DNA from 4 places in the Hyphomicrobium sp. ghe19 genome. Region 3 is predicted to be linked to each of the others. Evidence: riboswitches for the same ligand, from Rfam matches in the RefSeq annotation. Region 3 holds a riboswitch; each other region holds the start of a gene.
What was found. A riboswitch is a leader RNA that binds a small molecule or an ion and turns the genes downstream of it on or off. The one in region 3 is predicted to bind cobalamin.

Region 1: another riboswitch for cobalamin. It lies ahead of AACL53_RS07540 (ribonucleoside-diphosphate reductase subunit alpha); the one in region 3 lies ahead of AACL53_RS06595 (TonB-dependent siderophore receptor).
Region 2: another riboswitch for cobalamin. It lies ahead of AACL53_RS07495 (TonB-dependent receptor); the one in region 3 lies ahead of AACL53_RS06595 (TonB-dependent siderophore receptor).
Region 4: another riboswitch for cobalamin. It lies ahead of cobW (cobalamin biosynthesis protein CobW); the one in region 3 lies ahead of AACL53_RS06595 (TonB-dependent siderophore receptor).

What each region holds. Positions count from the first base shown of each region.
Region 1 is NZ_LR743509.1:1,575,284-1,578,706, forward strand. Features, by position in the region: gene prpC (2-methylcitrate synthase) at 1-1,128, shown strand, start outside; cobalamin riboswitch at 1,224-1,444, shown strand; gene AACL53_RS07540 (ribonucleoside-diphosphate reductase subunit alpha) at 1,547-3,423, shown strand, end outside.
Region 2 is NZ_LR743509.1:1,565,855-1,569,277, forward strand. Features, by position in the region: gene AACL53_RS07495 (TonB-dependent receptor) at 1-1,363, opposite strand, end outside; cobalamin riboswitch at 1,772-1,971, opposite strand; gene AACL53_RS07500 (NAD(P)H-dependent oxidoreductase) at 2,078-2,680, opposite strand; gene metE (5-methyltetrahydropteroyltriglutamate--homocysteine S-methyltransferase) at 2,755-3,423, opposite strand, start outside.
Region 3 is NZ_LR743509.1:1,403,340-1,406,762, forward strand. Features, by position in the region: gene AACL53_RS06585 (LssY C-terminal domain-containing protein) at 1-169, opposite strand, end outside; gene AACL53_RS06590 (HWE histidine kinase domain-containing protein) at 534-1,262, shown strand; cobalamin riboswitch at 1,374-1,600, shown strand; gene AACL53_RS06595 (TonB-dependent siderophore receptor) at 1,842-3,423, shown strand, end outside.
Region 4 is NZ_LR743509.1:490,275-493,697, forward strand. Features, by position in the region: gene AACL53_RS02300 (cobyric acid synthase) at 1-581, opposite strand, end outside; gene cobO (cob(I)yrinic acid a,c-diamide adenosyltransferase) at 581-1,198, opposite strand; gene cobU (bifunctional adenosylcobinamide kinase/adenosylcobinamide-phosphate guanylyltransferase) at 1,202-1,726, opposite strand; cobalamin riboswitch at 1,786-1,969, shown strand; gene cobW (cobalamin biosynthesis protein CobW) at 2,144-3,181, shown strand; gene cobN (cobaltochelatase subunit CobN) at 3,181-3,423, shown strand, end outside.

The DNA.
Region 1 (3,423 bases), 170 kb from region 3:
TCGGGGGTCGTTGCCGGATCGACCGCCGTATCCTCGGTCATCCCCGGCGGCGATCACCTCAGGTATCGCGGCTATGACGTTCGTGACCTGGCGATGGGCTGCTCGTTCGAAGAGGTGGCGCACCTTCTCATTTACGGCACGCTGCCATCGGCGGAAGAGCTCGCGACGTACCAGAGGAAATTGCGCGCTCAGCGCAATTTTCCGCTCGCCGCGAGGCGCGCCCTCGAAGCTCTGCCCGCCGCCGCGCACCCGATGGATGTCTTGCGCACTGGCGTGTCGGCGCTCGGATGCGTCTTTCCGGAATCGCCAGATCAAAAGGCCGAGAACGCGCGCGCTATCGCTGATCGCCTGATTGCATCGGCGCCCTCGATGCTGCTCTATTGGTATCATTTCTCGGGCAGCGGCCGCAGCATCGACGTCGAGACGGATGATGACACCGTCGCCGGGCATTTCCTCACGCTGTTGCACGGACGGGCGTCGCACCACCACCAAGTCCGCGCGCTACAGGCTTCACTGGTGCTTTACGGCGAACATGAGTTCAACGCATCGACGTTCACCGCGCGCTCGATTGCGGCGACGGGCTCTGATTTCTATTCCGCAATCAGCGGAGCCATCGGTGCGCTGCGTGGCACCAAGCATGGCGGCGCCAATCAGGCCGCGTATGAGGTCATCACGCGCTATAGAACGGCGGACGAAGCCGAGGTCGATGTGCGCGAGCGGGTGGCCAACAAGCAGGTCGTGATGGGGTTTGGCCATCCGGTGTATCGGATTTCGGACCCGCGCACTGAAGTCCTGCGTACGTTGGCGAATGAACTGGCCGATCGCTCGAACGATCACAAAGTGATGTCCATCGCCGAACGGATCGAGGTCGTGATGGCCGACTCCAAGAACATGTTCGCCAATGTGGATTGGTATAGCGCCGTGCTTTACGATCTTCTGGGTATCCCGGCCTCGATGTTCACGCCGATTTTCGCAATGGCCCGCATAGCCGGCTGGAGCGCTCACATCATCGAGCAGCGCGAGGACAACAAGATCATTCGTCCGACCGCCGACTACGTCGGCCCGGAAAGCCGTGTCTTCGTCTCGCTTTCCGAGCGCGGGATGCCGGCCCGCTGGCGCGCCGCCTGAGTGCGCGACGTCTTGCCATTGGAGAAGCGCAACAACACCTGGGGTAACTTTAGAATTCGCGCCACCACATATTGCGCATGCCCATTGGAATCTGTCTTTATGAGGACATCATAGGTCGCTGGATTTCAACATTCAGCGCTAAGAGGGAACCCGGTGCGCATCGCTTTTCGAGCGGTGCAATCCCGGGACTGCCCCCGCAACTGTGAGCGGCGAGTTCCTGTCGGATAAAGGTCACTGATGCTTCGCGTGTCGGGAAGGCCAGACAGAGAGCAGCGACCCGCGAGTCAGGAGACCTGCCTGTGATGGTGTTTTCACGTCCTCGGGCGGGGTGTCCTGATGGATTGGTTCATCCCGCCATTGCGCGCGGATGAATGCGCGTACCATGCGGCCCAAGCCCCCTTTTTTCAGGGGTTTGCCGATGTCTATCGTACTCCAAGCACGAAGCTCTCAATCCAATCACGTTTCAGGCATCGGCGCACCGAAGGCCTCGACGGAACAGCTGTTCCAGGTCATCCGGCGCAGCGGCGGCGTCACGCTATTCGACGCCAGCAAGATCACCGTGGCGCTCACCAAGGCATTCCTCGCCGTTGAAGGGGGGCGCGCGGCTACATCGCGGCGCGTTCACGAGACCGTCGAGGAATTGACTGAGCAGATCGTTTCGGCGTTGACGCGCCGCGGCGCTCAGGGCCGCACGTTCCATATCGAAGAGATCCAGGATCAGGTCGAGCTTGCGCTGATGCGCAGCGAAAACCACAAAGTTGCGCGAGCTTACGTCCTTTATCGCGAAGAGCGCGCGCGCGAACGCGCAACGTCTGCTGAACTTGTGAAGGTCGCTGCCGTTTCGCCGATGAACGTCAAGGCAAGGGACGGCCGTCTGTCTCCGCTCAACATAGACCGGCTGCGCCTGCTGATTGTCGAAGCCTGCGATGGCTTGCCGGATGTGACCGCAGAGTCCGTGCTTTCCGAAAGCCAACGCAATCTCTACGACGGAATTACGGTCGATGAGTTGGCGGAAGCGCCGGTGCTCGCCGCGCGCACCCTCATCGAAACAGAGCCGAACTACACATTCGTCGCGGCGCGATTGCTCATGGATCGGTTGCGCAGCGAGGCACTGTCGTTCGTGAGGGGTCGGGAAGACTCGGCGCGTCAATCGGAGATGGGGGCACGCTATCCCGAGTACTTCTCGGCATTGGTCGCGAAAGGCATCGTGGCCGAACTGCTCGATCCGGAACTGGCGCGGTTCGATCTGGCGCGTCTTGGGCGCGCGTTGAAGCCAGAGCGCGACGGCATCTTCCAGTATCTTGGCCTTCAAACGCTGTACGATCGCTATTTCTTGCAGACGAACGGTATCCGCTTCGAGCTGCCGCAAGCCTTCTTCATGCGCGTCGCCATGGGCCTCGCGATGCGTGAGATCGACCGCGAGGAGAAGGCCATCGCCTTCTATGATCTCATCTCGTCGTTCGACTTCATGTGCTCCACGCCGACGCTTTTCAATTCCGGAACCCCGCGTCCGCAATTGTCTTCGTGCTTCCTGACGACGGTGCCGGACGATCTCGACGGCATCTTCAAGTCCATTAAGGACAACGCGCTTCTCGCCAAATACTCAGGCGGCCTCGGCAATGACTGGACGCGCGTGCGCGGCCTCGGCGCCCACATCAAAGGCACAAACGGCGAAAGCCAGGGAGTCGTGCCGTTCCTGAAAGTCGCCAACGACACCGCGATCGCGGTCAATCAGGGCGGCAAGCGCAAAGGTGCGGTCTGCGCTTATCTCGAAACGTGGCACATCGACATCGAAGAGTTTCTGGATCTCCGGAAGAATACCGGTGACGACCGCCGGCGAACGCACGACATGAACACGGCTCACTGGATCCCGGATCTCTTCATGAAGCGCGTCGCAGAAGACGGACCCTGGACGCTGTTCTCGCCCGACGAGGTTCCTGACCTGCACGATCTCTACGGCACAGCGTTCGCGGCGCGTTACGAAGAGTATGAGAAGAAGGCCGAACGCATGGAGATGAAGATTGCGCGGCGCGTTCGCGCGGTCGATCTTTGGCGGCGGATGCTGACGATGCTCTTCGAGACGGGCCACCCGTGGATCACGTTCAAGGACCCCTGCAACCTACGCTCGCCTCAGCAGCATTGCGGTGTCGTGCACTCGTCGAACCTTTGCACGGAAATCACGCTCAACACCTCGAACGACGAGGTCGCAGTCTGCAACCTGGGTTCGATCAACCTCGCCGCGCATGTCACGCCGCAAGGTCTGGATCACGACAAGCTCGCCCGCACCGTGAAGAC
Region 2 (3,423 bases), 160 kb from region 3:
ATTGCCCGTAGATCGCGAAGTTTTTCACCGGCTCAAAGACCGCGCCGACGCGCCACCCAAGGGCGCCAAAAGTCTTTTCGAAACTCTGGCTAAGGCTGACGTCTTCGCGTTCGATTGTTGGCGCGTCAAAGCGGACACCGCCGACGACGGTCAGGTTGTCGAGAAGATGAATGCGGTTTTCCGCGAATACGCCATACTCGGTCAGCTCGGACTTGTATTTCGGGTCGAGCTGATTGGGGTTCGGGAAGAGACCGCGGTCGAAATGATAGGGATCGAGCGAGTTGGACTCGAACGGAATGTAGTTGGCATATCCGAAGCGCGTTCGCGTCACGTCAACCCCGACCACGGATTCATTGGCGAATCCGAGCACACGGGTTCGCAACGTTGCGTCGCTTCGCGATCCGATCTGATCCTGCTGTTGAACGATATGGATATAACCGCTGCGGTCGACGTCGCCGGTGACCGGATTGAGGAAGTAGTCTTCCGCGTTGCGCCATTCGCGATTGCTGCTCGATATATACGCGATATTGCGGAACGACAGCGCGGAGCTCGGCGTGTACTCGGTCTTGAACTGGGTGAAATTGTCCTTGAACCGAATGCGGCTGTCGTAGACGTTGTAGTTCTTCTCGCGCAGGCTTTCGTCGATTTCGCCGTCCCGGAACGGCGTTCCGAAGTAGCGCATCGGCTTCTGATCGCCGTAGTCCGTTGAAAGAGTGAACACGAGATTCGGCGCGGCCTGCAGCCTCAACGCGCCGGAAATCCCGAAGTTTTCTGAATGCCCGAGATCGACCCAGCCTTCCGAAGCGTCGCCGCTCACGTCGAAGCGATAGGAGAGCGCTTCGTTCAACGGACCCGCGCTGTCGAGTGACAGGCGCCGCGTCATGTTCGAGTCGACGTAGACCTGCGCTTCATTCTCAAAGCCTGTCGTAATCGGCTTTTTCGGAACAACGTTGATAACGCCGCCAATCGCGCCTTCACCGTAAAGAACGGAGGCGGGTCCGTGCAACACTTCGATGCGATCGACGGACCACATGTTGAACGGAAATGTAACGTTGCCGCGGCCGGGCGATATGCGCGTTCCGTCATACAAGCGCACGACGGACCCGTTGCCCTGATAGCCGCGGCTCGCAAAGGCTTGCCCATAGACCGGATTGGCGACACTGCTGAATCCCGGCGCATTATGGGTTATCGCATCCGTCACCGTGTCCTGGCCGCGGTCGCGGGCCATCTCGCCTGAGATCACAGAAACACTGGCCGGAGTTTCGAGTGGTGTTAGATCAAGCCTGCTGCCGGCAGTTGTCGGCACGTTGAGATTGAGCCCAGGCTTGGTCGGTGTGTTGACGCCGGTTCGTGCGGGATCCACCACCGGCTCCGCGGGTGTATCCGTGGCGCCCTGTTTCCCTTCACCAGTCTGCTTTTGTTGCGATAAGGTCTTCTTCTTTTTCTTTGAAGACGTGGTCGACTCTTGTCCACCGAGCACCGTGATGGGCGGCAAATTGCCAGGATTTTGCGAGTTTTCCGAAGGTTTTGCCTCTTGAGCGCACAGCGCGAGCGAGCTCGAAGTCATCGCTAGGGCGAACAGGCTGACGCGTGTGGAGACGACGAAACGACGTGAATTCGCGGCCCGCTGGGGCGGCAATTCGACAATGAGATTTGACATAGATCCTGCGCGGTCGACGGTTGTGGCACGTCACCGCGAACGAAGCCGTCCCGAGTGCTGTTCTGCACTCAAGTCGTCAACGATCAGAACACCCCGTCTGATGCGTGCTCGCGTGTGACCACGACTGTCGGCAGGTCTCCTGGCTCGCGGGTCCTAGCGTCTCGACCAGCCTTCCCGGAAATGGTGTTCCAGTGGCATTGGGGTCGAGGGCTCGCCGCTTACAGTTGCGGGGGCAGCCGCGGCATTTGGCATTGTGCCAGCACCGCATTCCCTATTGATCCCTTGCGGGAACCGACACGGTTTAAATTCTCTACTTGGCTGACCGAGTCAATCGATTGAGTCCGAATTGGAAACATATGTGCTCGCAACGACACAATGTTTGTTGGTCAGCGCTGATTTGACTCTGTGAGCGGTCGCTTAGGCTTTATAGCCCTGAGATATAAAATCCATGAGCTGGTTCAGTTGCCGAGTTACAGCGCCGGAATCGCCATCGTCGAGCGCATAAAAATCGAAGCGCTCGTTGCTCGCCAAGTTCGGCAATAGCGCTGGCAGCGAACTTTCGAAAAACACGCGACTACCATCGCCTGTGGCATTCGTTTCGGCTTCGCTTCGCCCATGCGTGACGATGACGGTCATGCGCGTAATGCTCCTGAGCAGCGGCTGAAGGTTTTGGCCGTCGAAGGTGAATGCCACATCCGGGCGCCAGACGCGGTCGAAATAGCCCTTCAGCATCGCCGGAATTGCGAACATCCAAATGGGCAAAATGAAAATCAATTCGTGTGCCGACTGGAGATCTGTAACGAGCCTACGAATATCTTCAGGAATGCCGCCGGATGGATAAGATGAAAACTCGTGTCCCGAGGTTACGGGGTTGAAGTTCAAACGATAGAGATCATTGACGACGGCCGTCGTGTTCCGTGCTGCAAGCGCCGCGATTGCGCGTTCCGCAATCTGCCCGCAAAGACTGTTTGGCTCCGGGTGACACGTCACAAGAAGGCAGGTGCTTGGGGAACCAGTCATAGCGTCCGTCAATTGGAAGCCGTGCGGATAGAGACAGAAGGATCGGTCTCGATCCGCAGGGCATGAGTTTCTGTCTACGCGCTTTCGCGCATCGTCTTGGCTGCTTCAACCATATTCTTGAGCGCAGGCAGCACTTCTTCCCACTTTCGGGTCTTGAGGCCGCAATCAGGATTGATCCAAATCTGCTCGGGTACGAGATGAGCGCGCGCTTTGCCGATCAGGTCCGTCATATCGTGGACATGGGGACAGCGGGGTGAGTGGATGTCGTACACCCCAGGGCCGATCTCGTTCGGATACCGGAAATCCGAGAACGCTTCGAGTAATTCCATCTGCGACCGCGAGGTTTCGATCGAGATGACGTCGGCGTCGAGTGCAGCGATCGCTGGCATAATGTCATTGAACTCGCAGTAGCACATATGGGTGTGAATTTGCGTCTGGTCGGCCGCGCCGCCTGCTGCCAGTCGAAAGCACTCGACCGCCCAGCGGAGATAAGCATCCCAATGCGCGCGCCTTAGCGGCAGGCCTTCGCGTAGTGCGGGCTCGTCGATCTGGATAATTCCGATCCCGACTTTTTCGAGATCGGCAACCTCGTCGCGGATCGCGAGTGCAATTTGCCTGCACGTCACCGAACGAGGTTGATCGTCGCGTACGAACGACCATTGTAGGATCGTCACCGGACCTGTCAGCATGCCCTTGACAGGTTTGTTCGTGAGCGACTGGGCGTAAGCCGACCAGCCGACGGT
Region 3 (3,423 bases):
CCGCGCGTGGGAGAATGAGGTACGCGCCGATGACGTAAGTGGCGCTTACGGCGAGGATCCAAGGCAGCCGCCGGTCCACCAGTTCGAAGACGTCCACGATCAGCCAGACGCTCAGAACGCCGAGGCCGAAAATAGCTATCCGCTGCAACATGCGAATTGCTAACCGCATATTCTATTCTCTCCCGACAATGGCTCCCCAGGTTACATGCGTAGCGATCACTAATTCGACGCGCAAATAAGGGATGCAAGTCGTAAACTTTTCCGAGATTGATTCCGGCGGCTAATAGCGTCTTCCTTAACCGCTTCCTTTAATGTCGCTGGCGTGGTGGCAAGTGCATGACCGCTTCTCGTGACACTGACCGCAGCTGCTGGATCGAGGTCTGTTAAGGCCCGGTCACCGCGTCCGACCAAGCACTTAGCCTTCAACACACTTAAGTAAGACTGTAGCGGCCGCTCCGATGTTACTATACGGTACAGGCTTAATTTGAGAGATCGGATCGCGTTCCGTAGTCTTCTGGCTGGTTTGCAAGTCGATGGTCGAGCATGGTTTGCGTGGCACGGGGGGCCCAAAAATTTCCGATGAAGAGTTCCGTCTGAAATTTGAGAATGCGGACCTTCGGCGCTTGCTGATCGAGGCTGGCTTGCATTCTGCTGAACAGGATGTTGCGGCAAAATTACATTCTCTGCTGATGGAAGAACTCTACCATCGCGTTCAAAACACGCTGGCGGTGACCCAAGCGATTGCGTCCCAAAGCATCAGCAGCGCTCAAAGCTTGAAAGAAGCCGGCGACGCAATCCGGCATCGTTTGACGGCATTGAGCAGCGCGCACCGTCTTTTGTTGGAAACAAGCTGGGGACCGACACCCTTAATTTCCATCGTGAAAGCGGCGATCGAGCCGTTTGATGTTCAGGATCATGGGCGATTCACAATTCGAATTCCCGATGTCGAAGTTACGGCCTTGGCCGTTCAACCACTTGCATTGATGCTGAACGAATTGTGCACCAACGCGACGAAGTACGGCGCACTTTCCAGCGCGACGGGGACGGTTTCCATCGTGGCGGAAGGCGATACGGCCCAACAATCGTTGAGCCTGATTTGGAAGGAACAGGGCGGCCCAACTGTGAGAGCTCCCACGCGCCGAAGTTTTGGTTCACGCTTGATCGAGCAAAGTTTGTTCCGCGACGAACGGGCGAAGCTCGCCTTTGAGCCGTCCGGCGTCGTTTGCACGGTTCAGGTTCCTATCGCATCAATCGAGAAATGATCCGCCTCGAATTTGCTGGCGCATTTTCTTCTCGGAAGCGTCCCGCACTGGCGCTCCGCTTTCTGCCGAGTGTGGCAGTTTTTCGGCATTGACTCGTTATCGTCCATTGTGTGCTTATGGCGATGTGACGGTTCCATTCGCGTCAAGTCGCGCGGATGGTGAAAATGGGAACGCGGTGCGACACCTTTGGTGTCAATGCCGAGACTGCCCCCGCAACTGTAAGCGGCGAGTCCGCTCCGGTTATACCACTGACGGCCTCATTCTGGAGGCCCTCGGGAAGGTCGGAGAAGACGCTTGAGCCGCAAGTCAGGAGACCTGCCATCACAAGCTGCCCATCTCCCGTGCGTGGGGCGCGGAAGAGCGGAAACCCGTAGAGGCGGCTGATGTGTCAACCGGTGGGGAGCCACGTCAGGTCATGCAGGTCGCTGCGCTGAGCGGATAAAATTCTGCGCGCGAACGTCAGTTTGAACACGAGTCCCTGGGGAGCCGTGAACGAAGACGTGCGCGTATATCCACTGAGCCTTTGCCGGTACGCCTTGAGGAGCGATCCACCCTTACGTCATGCGACGGGGGATCTTCATGCAACGTGTCTTCATGCGCCGCACCGCGAGTGCAGCCATACTCTCTACAATCTCATCACTTTCCGCGATCGAAGCCAGCGCTCAGGTATCTACTGCGCCGCTTACCGATCTCCCGGAAGTCACGGTTACATCAACCGAGGATCCCCAGGCGAAGAGGAAGGCGCCGACTGCCGCTCAACAAAGCTCGACACCTCAGAATTCCGGCGGCGGGACTGCAGGTACGGCACGTGACGCCGATAATTCCGATGTGGCTGTTTCGCCGACCGGCATCGCCTCGCCGGTCGAGCAGATTGCAAGCTCGGTTACGGTCATCACATCAAAAGAAATCCAAGCGCAGCAGCGCCGCACGCTGCCAGACGTGCTGAAAAGCGTGCCGGGCCTCAACGTCGTGCAAACGGGCGGTCCCGGCGGAGTTACGTCTGTCTTCATGCGCGGCACAAACTCAAATCACACGAAGGTTTTGATCGACGGCATCGACGTCAGCGATCCCAGTAATCCCAATCGCTCTTTCGATTTCGGTCAAATGCTGACGACGGACATCGAGCGCATAGAAGTTCTGCGTGGCCCGCAGAGCGGCCTTTACGGCGCGGATGCGTTGGGCGGCGTCATCGTCATCAATACCAAAGCGGGAAAAGGACCGGCCAAGGCCACCGGCATGATCGAAGGCGGCTCATTCGGCACGTTCAATCAGGCGACGAGCATCAGCGGAGGAGCGGATCGCTACAACTACTCATTCAACGTTTCGCATTTTCGGGCCGACGATACACCGGTTACGCCGTTCGATCTTCTGTTGCCAGGCGAGGCGCGCCACAGCAACCGTTACGATAACTGGACGTATTCGACGAAGATCGGCGTTGACCTGACAAAAGACGTCACGGTGAATTTCGCGGCCCGCTATACGGATGCCACGTTACATTTCACCGGTGACGACTCCGGCTTTCCGAGCCACCCCAATTCGAGTCTGTCGCGCTCGGATTACGATCGGTTTTATACGCGTGGCGAGGTCGTGTGGAGGGCGCTCGGCGGCAACCTGACCAACTACTTTGGCATCAACTATGCCAACCTGCAGACGGACAACTACGATCCCACGTGGGGCCGAAGCGCCAATGACGGTGAACGGGTGAAATACGATTGGCGCAGCGTTCTTCGCGTGGCGCCTGGATATACGATCGTCACGGGAGCCGAGCATCAAAACGAACAGCTCGACAATAGGGACGGGAATGGACCGTTGTCCGCCGAAGAATGGAACCGCGCTGCTTTCGTGGAGCTGCAATCCGAAATCTTCCGGAACTTCTTCCTCGTCAGCAACGTGCGCTATGATGACAACGAAAACTTCGGAGGTCATACGACGTGGCGCGTCGCACCAGCTTACTTGATCGAAGCGACGGGCACAAAACTGAAAGGCAGCGTCGGGACTGCATTCAAAGCGCCTACGCTCTATCAACGATTCATGGTTTCACCGTGGTCCCACGGCAATCCCGACCTTGCGCCCGAGGAAAGCCTCGGTATGGATGCCGGGTTCGAGCAGTCCATCTTCAAAGGCCGGGCTCAATTCGGTGCGACGTACTTCTATAACGACA
Region 4 (3,423 bases), 910 kb from region 3:
AACCCCTTGATCATCGCCGCGTCTTCCGGCTCGAGGACGCGCTGCGTTCCGACGAGGCTGGCGATGACGCCGCCGCGATCGATGTCGCCGATCAGAATAACGGGGACGCCGGCTGCGCGTGCGAAACCGAGGTTCGCGATGTCGTTCTTCCGGAGATTGATCTCGGACGCGCTGCCCGCGCCTTCGACGAGAACGAAATCGGCTTCCGCTTTCAGCCGGCCGAAGCTTTCCAGAACCGCCGGCAAAAGCTCAGGCTTCTTCGCCTGAAATTCACGCGCCCTCGCCGAGCCGATCATTTTACCTTGCACGACGATTTGTGCGCCCGTCTCGCTTTCGGGCTTCAGCAACACGGGGTTCATGTGCACCGACGGCGCGACGCGTGCCGCACGCGCTTGCAATGCCTGTGCGCGGCCGATCTCGCCGCCGTCGGCCGTCACGGCGGCGTTGTTCGACATATTCTGCGGCTTGAACGGCGCCACGCGGATGCCGCGGTTCGCGAGCAAGCGGCAAAGGCCCGCCACCATCAGGGATTTGCCGACGTCGGAGCCGGTGCCCGAAAACATCAGGGTTCGCGCCGGCATTAGAACTCGATGCCTTCCTGCGCTTTGATGCCGGCTGCGAAGTGGTGCTTCACGGCGGCCATTTCGGTCACGCCGTCGGCGAGCGCGATCAATTCCGGCTTGGCATTACGGCCGGTGACGACGACGTGCAGATCGGCGCGGCGGTTGCGGAGCGCTTCGATGACGTCATCAAGCGGAAGGTAATCGTAACGAAGCGCGATGTTGAGTTCGTCGAGAATGAGGAGGCGAATGGATGGGTCAGCCATCAGCTCTTTGGCTTTCTCCCACGCGCGCTCCGCCGCCTTGATGTCGCGCGCCTTGTCCTGGGTTTCCCAAGTGAAGCCTTCGCCCATCGTGTGCCAGGAGACCTGATCGCCGAACATGCGCAGCGCGTCGCGTTCGCCGGTCATCCACGCGCCCTTGATGAATTGCACGACACCGACGCGCCAGCCGTGACCGAGCGCTCGCAGGGCAAGCCCAAACGCGGCGGTGGACTTGCCTTTTCCTGGGCCGGTGTGCACGAGGAGAACGCCCTTTTCGATCGACTTCGAGGCGACCTCGGCGTCCTGCACGGCTTTGCGCTTGGCCATCTTGGCCTTGTGGCGCTCGGCTTCGTCTATCGTTGGGTCGGTGGTCACGTTTCAGCCTTTCAAGGTCAGCGGCAAGCCGGCGGCGACAAAGACGACCCTGTCCGCCGCGGCCGCGATTTTCTGATTGAGGCGGCCGGCCTCGTCGCGAAACGCTCGCGCGAGCGCGTTATCCGGGACGATGCCTAGGCCGACTTCATTCGAAACGATGACGCAGGGGGCGATCCGTTTCGAGAGCGCCGCGATCAGTTTATCGGTCGCGTCGGGGATCGAACGTTCCGCGTGCATTAAATTCGATATCCACAAGGTCAGGCAGTCGACGAGTGACGGCAGTTCGGACGTCCGGTTCGACAAGGTATCGGCGATGTCGAGAGGGGTTTCGTGTTGAACCCAGCCGCTGCTGCGACGCCTTTGGTGCAGTTTGATTCGCTCGTCCATCTCGCCGTCGAAGGCCTCAGCAGTGGCGATGTAGGCCCAGGGCCCCGGCTGGCTCGTCAAAAGCTGCTCGGCATAAAGGCTTTTGCCGGAGCGTGCGCCTCCGAGAACCAATGTCAGCTGCGGCAGGGTTGGCGTTGGCATGAGCGACTTTCGGGCGGTCCAGGACACGCTGATGGCGATTGACGAGGGATAGTCGCTCACTTATCGATGGGGACGACGGTCCCTCGCAAGAGGGTTCAATGGGAATGCGGTATTTACTCCGCAGCTGCCCCCGCAACTGTGAGCGGTGAGCGCTGGCGATATGACCACTGGGTTATGCCCGGGAAGGTCGCCAGACGCTGAGACCCGCGAGCCAGGAGACCTGCCGTCACAGAAGAATCGAACCGTCGCCGGTGGGGCGAGAAAGGTTAACATGACTTTCAGAATGCTCTGCGCACGCCATTGCGCGCCATCCCATCATGCGTGGATGTTCAAACGTGCGGCTCCGACCGGAGCTGCCGCGATGGGGTCCTGTGACCGTGGGTCTCAAAATATCAACTCGGACTCGGAGTTTTGCCAATGAGCGCGCGCAAGGTGCCAGTCACCATCGTTACCGGCTTTCTCGGCGCGGGCAAAACGACGCTCGTCAGACATGCGATCGAGAACGCCGAAGGCCGCCGGCTGGCCTTGATCGTCAACGAATTCGGTGATGTCGGCGTCGACGGGGCGATCCTTCGTTCTTGCGGTGTCGAGAATTGCCCGGAGGAAAACATCGTCGAGCTGACGAATGGCTGCCTCTGCTGCACGGTGGCAGACGATTTCGTGCCGACGCTCGAGGCTTTGCTGTCGCGAAATCCGCCGCCCGAGCACATCATCGTCGAGACGTCGGGTCTGGCTTTGCCCAAGCCGTTGGTGAAAGCCTTCGAATGGCCGGACATCCGCAATCGCGTCACGGTCGACGGTGTCGTCACCGTCGTCGATGGGCCTGCGGTGAATGCGGGACGGTTTGCCGACGATCCCGTGAAGGTCGCGGCGCAACGCGCGGCCGATCCTTCCGTAGATCATGAAAATCCGCTGGAAGAAGTCTACGAAGATCAGCTTCTCTGCGCAGATCTCGTCGTTCTGAACAAAACCGATCTGATGTCAGAGGTCGAGATCGAGCAGATTACCGACGCCATCAGGAGCGGCGTGCCGCGCAGCATCAAGATCGTGGCGACGCGTGAGGGTCGCGTTCCCGCTAGTGTATTGCTTGGGCTTTCGGCGGCGGCGGAGAACGATCTCGCGGCCCGTCCTTCGCATCACGATAACGAGCCGGATCACGACCACGACGATTTCGAGACATTCATTGTCGAGGTGCCGGCGCTTGCGTCCCCCGCCGATCTCGCGTCACGAGCCAAGGCGATCGCCAATGCGCATGACGTGCTGCGCATAAAGGGCTTTGCGGCAATCGATGGAAAGCCGATGCGGCTGTTATTGCAAGGCGTCGGCGAACGCGTCGACACGCGGTATGAGCGTGCGTGGCGGGACGGCGAGCCGCGGCTCGGCAAGCTCGTTGTCATCGGTCAGAAAGGTCTCGACCGCGAGAGTATCACCAGGACCCTGACAGGCGCCGCCTAATGCATATCGTCGTTCGCGAGAGCCGAGATCTCGATGAGGCCGCCGTGCCTCAGGATCTCGGACTTGCGCCCGCCGATATCGTCTTTCTTTCGTTTTCGGATTCCGATTTGGCAATGGCGGCCGCGGCATTTCGTTCAGTTGCCGAAGACGAACGGCCAAGCCTTCGCATCGCGAACCTCAGTGCGCTGTGCCATCCGATGTCCGTCGATATTTTTGCGGACACGACTCTCAGGGGGACGAAG